DNA from 2 places in the Cytobacillus dafuensis genome. Region 1 is predicted to be linked to the other one. Evidence: predicted binding sites of a transcription regulator. Region 1 holds the regulator's gene; the other holds the start of a gene.
What was found. Region 1 encodes Rex, which represses fermentation and respiration genes when NADH is low (regulators of the CRP and FNR family bind a similar motif). Its sites were predicted from a motif close to TTGTGAAATATTTCACAA; they were not measured.

Region 1 (4,848 bases):
GATTAATAAAGTAACGGTCGTGGGATACAAATAGAATGGTACCAGGGTAATCAATTAATGCATTCTCTAGAATTTCTTTACTATCTAAATCAAGATGGTTTGTAGGCTCGTCCAGGATTAAGAAATTAGCCTTTTGCATCATTAACTTAGCTAAGGCTAGACGCGCCTTCTCACCTCCGCTTAATGTTGAGACTGTTTTTAAGACGTCATCTCCAGAGAAAAGAAAGTTACCTAACACGGTCCGAATTTCTTTTTCTGGTTTTAGTGGATAATCGTCCCAAAGCTCGTTAAGCACACGCTTATTCGATGTAAGCTCAGCCTGTTCTTGATCGTAATAGCCAATAGCTACATTTGAACCGAAGTTCAGATCACCTTCAAGAAGGGGCAGCTTGTTGATAATAGTTTTTAAAAGTGTGGATTTGCCAATTCCGTTTGGACCAACAAGGGCAAAGCTTTCACCCCGAGTGATACGGAAAGAAATATCCTTTGAAATCATCTCTCCACTATAACCGACAGCAACAGAATGAGCCTTCAATACTTCATTCCCTGATTGTTTATCAATTTGGAATCCAAATGAAGCTGATTTTTCATCACCAAGTGGACGATCCATTAGGTCCATTCTTTCTAGCTGTTTTCTTCTGCTTTGCGCTCTTTTTGTCGTGGAGGCTCTCGCTAGATTACGCTGAATAAAATCCTGCAGCTTAGCTACTTCTTCCTGCTGTTTCTCATAGAGCTTCATTTCGCGTTCATAGTTTGCGGCCATTTGGTCAAGATAGGAGCTGTAGTTCCCTAAATATTTTCGAATTTGATTTCTTGATAATTCATACACCTGTGTAACGACTTTATCTAAAAAGTATCGATCATGGGAGACGATTAGAATGGCTCCATCGTATCCTTGTAAATATTGCTCTAGCCAGGATAATGTATCAATATCTAAATGGTTCGTAGGCTCGTCCAATATTAATATATCGGGTTTCTTTAATAACAGTTTTCCTAAAGCAAGCCTTGTTTTCTGTCCGCCGCTTAATGTAGATATTTTTGTATCATAACTAAAGGATTGGAAATTCAATCCGTGAAGGACAGAGCGGATGTCTGATTCGTATTGATAGCCTCCTAATTCTTTAAATTGAACCTGCCGTTCGTCATACTCTTTTAAAATTCGATCATAATCTTCCTGATTTGCCATTGCTTCAGGCTCAGACATTCTCTCTTCAAGCCTGCGTAAATTCTTCTCGAGCTTTTGCAAATGATCGAATACAGTTAGCATTTCGTCCCAAATCGAACGCTCGGATTCAAGGCCTGTATTTTGTGCTAGATAGCCAATTTCTACTTCCTTTGGCTTGATAATATCTCCAGAATCATGGGACATTTGACCAGCAATAATTTTTAAAAGTGTGGATTTACCGGCTCCATTGCGTCCAACAAGGGCAATTCTGTCGCGAGTTTGTACTTCAAGCTTTATATTCGATAAAATAACTTCGGCACCGAAGTTTTTTATTAATTGATTGACTTGTAATAAAATCATTTTTTTTCACCTCTATGTTATAGAGATAGTGTAACCCATTCATATATGATGGGCAATAAAGGAGTGTTTGTGTGAGAAGCACTCTCTTAAAATTTTTTATTTACTGTGTGGTTATCGCAGATTAACGGGCAGTAAGACCCCCATTTCAAGGATTCGCGTATGCAAAGAAGAGTAAGTGGGGGATCAACTGCCCGTAAATGCCCGATTGGTTCAACTAACCATCAGTGGGGGATGAAGGCCGACTAAGAACGCCACGTCCTGTGGTAACGTCGGCACTAGCACGTCCTGTGCGTCGAAAAACCCCCACTGATGGAAGTTTCACTTTATTTAAACATATAATTTCTCTATAATAGTCGTGTTAGTAAGGATTTCCTAATCAAATCTTATTTGTGAAAAGCCTTACAATGTTTACACATTTGGATAAAAATAGTGTATGATTTGATTGTGAGGTGTTATTATGACTGAGTTTACACATTTTAATCAAGAAGGCAGAGCAAAAATGGTCGATGTTAGTGATAAGCCGGAAACGGTTCGTACGGCGATTGCTCACTCAAGTATTACAGTTAATAAAGAAATATATGAAAATATTGCTTCGAATAAAATGAAAAAAGGCGATGTACTTGCGGTTGCCCAGGTTGCGGGTGTAATGGCTTGCAAGAAAACGTGGGAAATCATCCCTATGTGCCATCCGATTCCACTAACTGGAGTGGATATTTCATTCTCATGGAAGATTGTACAAGATGAGTACATACTTTTTATTACTGCTACTGTCAAAACAAAGGGTAACACAGGTGTAGAGATGGAAGCGCTAACAGCTGCATCTGTATGTGCGCTTACCGTATATGATATGTGTAAAGCGGTTGATAAAGGGATGGTTATCGGTAAAACGTATTTAGTTGAAAAAACTGGTGGTAAGAATGGAGATTTTAAGCGAGAGATTGAATAGTTAGAATTTGGAGAGGAGATACATATATGGCAAGTGAATCAATGAAAATTCCACAAGCAACTGCAAAACGTCTCCCTTTATATTATCGTTTTCTTAAAAATTTGCATGCTTCTGGAAAGCAGAGGGTATCATCGGCAGAATTAAGTGATGCTGTAAAGGTTGATTCTGCAACGATAAGAAGGGACTTCTCTTATTTCGGAGCTTTAGGGAAAAAGGGGTATGGGTATAACGTCAATTACTTGCTCTCTTTTTTTCGGAAAACTTTGGATCAGGATGAACTGATAAAGGTAGCCCTTATAGGGGTTGGTAATTTAGGGACTGCGTTCTTGAATTATAATTTTCTTAAAAACAATAATACGAAAATTGAAGTTGCTTTTGATGTGGACGAGGGGAAGGTTGGAACCCATATTAGTGATGTCCCTATTTTTCATATGAATGATCTTGAAAAAGTCATCCAAGATCAACAGATTCAAGTAGTCATATTAACTGTTCCTGCTCCAGCAGCCCAATCAATTGCGGACAGAATTGCTCAAAGCCATGTGAAGGGCATTTTGAATTTTACACCAGCCCGGCTTTCGGTTCCACCTACAATTAGAATTCACCATATCGATTTAGCAGTCGAGCTTCAATCACTTATCTACTTTTTAAAGCATTATCCAGCAGAAAATGATTAATGCTTTCTAGAATCTAAGGCTGTAGCAATCATAATCCATATCCTAACCAAAAGAAATGAGCCTCCACGAAGGCTCATTTTTTTGGTTGACTATTTTTTATTTTAAAGTGAAACGCAACCAATCGTAAGCCTGTACCTAAGTCCATGGTTGCTATAATAATGAATAGATAGGTAAACATTCCCCAGGTTTGTTCATTTTGAGTATTCTGGATTGCCATTAGGGTAAAGAGGATTCCAAGAATGATATAGATAATGCCTGAAAACAATGGTGTCCTTTTCATAAAAATCCTCCAATAAAGCTTTGAATTTTTTCCATATCCTTAAGCCAGTTTTCAATATTGTCTTTGTTTAGCTGCAGGATGACGACGAATGTATTCATTGCCACATGGGCAAAAATCGGTACGATGATGCGCTTTGTTTTGACATAGAGAAAGGCAAATGTAAAACCCATTGCAGAATATAAAAGGATATGTTCGATTTCGGCATGGGCAAGCGCGAAAATAACAGAGCTAATTAAAGCTGCCAGAAAAAAGTTCATTCTCTTGTGGAGCGAACCGAAAAGGATTTTTCGAAAAACAATTTCCTCTAAGATGGGACCGATCACAGAGCTGACAATGATGATGATAGGTGAAGCTTGAATAAGCTGCATAATTTGCTGTGTGTTTTCAGAGCCCATTTCAATTCCAATTAAGCTCTCAATATTGGCTGCAATCGTTTGTGCGAAAAAAGCAAGGAAAACACCGCCAATGGCCCACGTAATAGAAGAAGCAGCAGAAGCTGAATTCCTCATTAAAGTGTGATCTTTCATTTCTTTTCGCAGCAATACTAAAGTGATGATTAATGTAATGGTAAAGCTGATCACAATCCATGAAGTTACCGAGATAATCTCCATTTCCTGCATACTTTTTCCTAAAAGGGTTCCGATATAAGCAACGAGCGGAACTCCAATGACGCCTGATAATTGCATGGTTATATAAACAATGAGAATGATCCAGTATTCTTTTTTCACCAATTTATCTCCTTATTAATAGTGTACACTAAACTACATTTTACTCATAAAAAGGTACATGTTTCAAATAGTACACTCAAAATGAATTTTTGAATCTAAACTTAACTATCGGTGAGGACATATAATTTTTTTTTGAAAAAATTGAGCTTCACTCTTGCAAATAGATAGGAGATTCTTTAATATATTAATTGTGTTAGCACTCAAGGTTAGAGAGTGCTAATAAAATAAATTACATATTTATTGAGGAGGTTGTTTCACTTGTTAAAGCCACTAGGTGATCGAATTATTATCGAGCTTGTTGAAACTGAAGAAAAAACTGCAAGCGGCATCGTTTTGCCGGACACTGCTAAAGAAAAGCCTCAAGAAGGCAATGTTGTTGCTGTAGGAACTGGCCGCGTTCTTGAGAACGGTGAGCGTGTAGCCCTTGAAGTTGCTGAAGGCGACCGTATTATCTTCTCAAAATATGCTGGTACTGAAGTGAAGTACGAAGGCAAAGAATATTTAATTTTACGCGAAAACGACATTCTTGCTGTTATCGGCTAATACCCGCACAGCTTATACATTTTAAGAAAAATTACTTTAAATATTTTGAGGAGGTTTTTATTCATGGCAAAAGAGATTAAGTTTAGTGAAGATGCTCGCCGCGCAATGCTCCGCGGTGTTGACGCTCTTGCAGATGCAGTAAAAGTAACTCT
Region 2 (4,848 bases), 1.8 Mb from region 1:
TAAGGGTCTATACTGATGGTTAAAAATTCAACTTCTTTCCCGAATACTCCCTCTTTTTCTAAATCATTCTTTAAAAGCTTCATTTTTTGCGTTGTCGTCGGACAAATATCAGGACAATGAGTATACATAAATTCAACTAGCTTTACTTTCTTATTCGATTTAGAAAAATCATATACCTCATTATTCATAGTTACAAGTGTGGTATCATCCGGTATCTTAGAAGTCATATCACGAACGATAAAAAATGAAATACCAGCAGAGATTCCTAAAAAAACAATAATTCCACATATTATATATACTTTTTTCATTATTTCCCCTCCCTATATAAGGATAATGAAAAAGTATGAAAAATCATATGGATAATATGTGAACTTATCACGCTCAAAATGCCACGTCTTGTGGCTTAGCGATCAAATAAGAAAAGCCAAAGGAAATAATAAATACTTCCTTTGACTAAAGATTAATCGTATTTTACTTCATTGAAATCCAGACGCTTTTCACTTCGGTATAGTTGTTAAGCGCATATGATCCCATTTCTCGACCAATTCCGGATTGCTTGTAGCCTCCAAAAGGAGATGCAGCATCAAAGGCATTGTAACAATTTACCCACACAGTACCGGCACGAAGCTTATTGGCAATATAATGAGCGTTTGCTATGTCACGAGTCCATACTCCAGCAGCTAGCCCATACTCGCTGCTATTTGCTCGATTAATGAGTTCATCGAGATCTTCATATGGTAAAGCAGAAATGACTGGACCGAAAATCTCTTCTTTTGCGATCGTCATGTCGTCATTAACATCAGCAAAAATAGTAGGGGAGACAAAGTACCCTTGTTCTTGAGGCTTCTCACCACCAACAACAAGCTGTGCACCTTCATTTAATCCTTTTTCAATAAAGCCTAAAACACGATTTTGCTGTTCAATTGATACAAGCGGCCCAATCTCTGTATCAGAATGAAGACCAGCACCTTGTTTAATCTTTTTCGCATGTGCAGCCATATCAGCAACGACATTATCAAATTGCTTCTTTTGAATAAAGACACGTGAACCAGCACAGCAAACTTGCCCCTGATTAAACATTACTCCATTTAAGGCACCTGGGATCGCTCTTGACAGATCTGCATCAGGAAGTATGATATTAGGGGATTTTCCGCCTAATTCGAGTGTTACACGCTTCAATGTTTTTGATGCTTTTTCCATTATCATTTTCCCAATTTCAGTTGAGCCAGTAAAGGCAATTTTGTCGACTAATGGATGATCAACAAGCGGCTGACCAGCAGTTTCACCAAAGCCAGGAACAATATTTACAACACCTGGAGGGAATCCGGCCTCTTGAATTAATTCAGCTAAAAATAGAGCGGATAGTGGAGTTTGCTCTGCCGGTTTTAAAACAACAGTACATCCTGTTGCAAGGGCTGCTCCTAATTTCCACATTGCCATAAGGAGAGGGAAGTTCCAAGGAATGATTTGTCCAACAACTCCGACAGCTTCATGACGAGTATAGTTAAAGAAAGGACCATTCACAGGTATCGTTTGTCCCACGATTTTTGTACTCCAGCCTGCATAATAGCGCATATGTTCAATAGCTAGAGGAATATCCGCATTCGTAGTTTCACGAATTGGCTTTCCATTATCCAAAGTTTCTAATTGAGCTAATTCAGCACTATTCGCTTCCATTAAATCAGCAAGTTTGTACATGAGACGGCTTCTTTTAGCAGATCCCATTTTAGACCATGGTCCTTCATCAAATGCCTTCCTTGCTGCACGAACTGCAAGATCAATATCTTCAGGACCGGCTTCGAAAACGTTAGCGAGAACCTCACCAGTGGCTGGATTATAAGTTTCAAATGTCTTCTGAGACTTGCTTTCAACAAATTCTCCATTAATATACAAATGTTTCTTACCATTTAGAAATTTTTCTACCTTCTCTTTTAAACTAACAGTTAATTGGCTCATAATACTCCTCCTTAAAAATTGTATTCTATGTATTTCATGTTGAAAATCATGAGAAGATTGTACGCATGTGAACGCTTACAATTCTATGTTAACACTATGAAAATTTGATAATCAACGAATAGTTGAACAAATATTCTGACATTAATCGACATTATTTCATCAGGTCGTAAATTTTAAACCTTTTAAATTTTGTCAGAAGAATGGCAAGAGTTTGAACTAAAAGCGAAATTCTTTTATGAATGAAGCGAAATGCTAGAATTGACGCGATTATTAGTATTTTTGAACATTCTGTGATCTGTGGAAAATATCACAGAACTACTTTTTGGTAAATAATACGATAAAGAAAAGATATTTAAAATACATAACGAAATGAGATGTTTAAATAAGGGAGGCCAATTCAATGAAGGGTACAGGATATATTAAATTGTTTATTGGTGGCCTTGCCGCTTATGAACTTCTTGGCATGATGAGAGCAGGAAATAAAACAGTACTGCGCCCTCCTGGAGCAGCTGATGAAGATGAATTTCTTGCCCTATGTGTAAGATGCGGAAAGTGTAATCAGTCCTGTCCCTATGACTCTATCAAGATGGGGAAAGAAAACTTAGGCTTCGGAATAGGCACTCCATATATAGAACCAAGGGATAATCCATGCAGACTTTGTGATGACTTTCCTTGCGTCAAAGTTTGTCCAACAGATGCATTATCAGGAATTAATAATGTATACGATGTTGAAATGGGTACAGCAGTAATTGATACAAAGGCATGCATAGCCTACCAAGGTATGAGGTGCGAGGTTTGCTATCGCGAATGTCCCTTAATAGACGAAGCTATTAAGCTAAATATATATGTGAAGCCCGATGACCCAACACATGCTGTATTCGCTCCCATTATTAATCCAGAAAAATGTGTAGGCTGCGGTATTTGTGAAGAGAGATGCGTTATTGATGATCCTGTCGCGATAAGAGTCAAACCACGAGAAATTAAAGGGTTATTTTAGAACAGGTTTTTAGTGGCAAAATCAAGTGATTGAATAAATCCAGCTCACATATTAGCCACTTTAAATATATAGATAAAGTTTCTTCATTTAAAGGGAGGAAAGTAAACTATGGAATTATCTAGAAGAACCTTACTAAAAGCAACCGCAATCTCCATGACAATGGCTGCTGCTGGTTGTAAAAAGAAAGAAGCGAAACCTGCTGGGACAGAAGTCGCTACAGCAGTAGAAAGTACGGAACCAGATGAGTGGAAATCAACCGTTTGCAGATTTTGCGGTACAGGCTGTGGCGTACTAGTTGAGATCAAGGATGGAAAAGTTGTTGCGACAAAAGGAGATCCGGATAATCGTTCAAGCAGAGGTCTTAACTGTATTAAAGGGTTTTATGTTGGAAAAATCTTATTCGGGAAAGATCGCTTAACAAAGCCACTTATCCGTGAAGACAAGTCGAAAAAGGGCACAATGGAAGGTTTTCGAGAAGCATCTTGGGAAGAAGCACTGGATCTTGTAGCGAAAAAATTGAAAGAAAATTATGAAAAGGATCCTAAGTCAATTGCATTTTGGGGTTCAGGCCAACAAACAATTATCGATGGCTATGTATCTGTTAAACTTTGGAAAGCTGGATTATTAAGCAATAATATTGATCCGAATGCCAGACTTTGCATGGCCAGTGCAGTTACCGGTTTCATGTCTACTTTCCAATCTGATGAACCAATGGGCTCTTATAAAGATTTAGATGAAGCAGATGTTTTTGTCACATGGGGTGCTAATATGGCTGAGATGCATCCTGTTCTGTTTTCACGTTTAACAGCTAGGAAGCTAGCAAATCCAAGCGTTAAACTCTACGACATAACCACTAGACATTCTCGGACTTCTGAAGTAGCAGATTCTGTATTAGTATTTAGACCGCAGTCAGATTTAGCAATCGCAAATGCTATTGCAAACTATCTCATTCAAAATAAAAAATACGATCAAAAATTCGTAGATGAACACCTCCAGTTCAGAGCAGGAACAGAGAATTTAGGTCATTCTTTTAAAGATGATTATGATGTAACGGATGGGAAAGATGCGGATAAAGTTTGGAATATCACCTTTGAAGAATATAAAAAGAGTGTAAGCACTTATACCTTTGAAAAAGCAGCTGAAATTTCCGGAGTTCCTACTGGTGACATTGAAGCACTGGCTAAAGAGTTTGGAGACCCTGAGAAAAAGATTATGTCACTATGGACAATGGGAATGAACCAACATACACGAGGAACATGGATCAATAACCTTGTATATAATATTCATTTATTAACAGGAAAAATCAGCAAGCCTGGAAACGGACCATTCTCATTGACAGGTCAGCCAAGTGCATGTGGAACAGCAAGGGAAGTAGGGGTGTTCTCACACAGACTTCCATCGGATATGGTTGTAGGTAACCCAGAACACAGAAAATATACGGAAATGATTTGGAATTTGCCCCCTGGATATCTTGATCCAATTGAGAAACCAGGATTCCATACCGTAAAAATGTTTAGAGAGCTAGGAAAAGGAAATGTAAAATTCCTTTGGAGCATGTCAAATAACTGGGGTCAAACAATGCCAAAGTTAAACAGGTTCAGAGGGAATGATGCCGATGGAAAAGGAGTTCTAGACGGATTTATCGTCGTATCCGAAGTATACCCAACAAGATCAACAGAATTAGCGGATGTTGTTTTCCCAGCAGCTATGTGGGTTGAACGCGAAGGTCAATTTGGCAATGCTGAAAGACGTACCTCTGTCTTCGAAAAATGCACAGAGCCTCCTGGTGAAGCGAAATGGGATATTTGGACACTTGTCCAAGTTGCAAAACGGGTGCTTGATGGCAGGAAGATTGGGAATAAACCTGCTTTTGATGTGTTGTTTGGAAACATATG

Region 2: the regulator Rex is predicted to act here: its motif matches at 2,252-2,269, upstream of FSZ17_RS11685 (4Fe-4S dicluster domain-containing protein).

What each region holds. Positions count from the first base shown of each region.
Region 1 covers NZ_CP042593.1:636,339-641,186, forward strand. Annotated here, with positions in the region: gene FSZ17_RS03340 (ABC-F family ATP-binding cassette domain-containing protein) at 1-1,525, opposite strand, end outside; gene moaC (cyclic pyranopterin monophosphate synthase MoaC) at 1,983-2,471, shown strand; gene FSZ17_RS03350 (redox-sensing transcriptional repressor Rex) at 2,498-3,145, shown strand; gene FSZ17_RS03355 (YdiK family protein) at 3,219-3,425, opposite strand; gene FSZ17_RS03360 (CPBP family intramembrane glutamic endopeptidase) at 3,422-4,153, opposite strand; gene groES (co-chaperone GroES) at 4,412-4,696, shown strand; gene groL (chaperonin GroEL) at 4,760-4,848, shown strand, end outside.
Region 2 covers NZ_CP042593.1:2,463,243-2,468,090, reverse strand. Annotated here, with positions in the region: gene FSZ17_RS11695 (SCO family protein) at 1-308, opposite strand, end outside; gene FSZ17_RS11690 (aldehyde dehydrogenase family protein) at 472-1,956, opposite strand; gene FSZ17_RS11685 (4Fe-4S dicluster domain-containing protein) at 2,357-2,953, shown strand; gene napA (nitrate reductase catalytic subunit NapA) at 3,062-4,848, shown strand, end outside.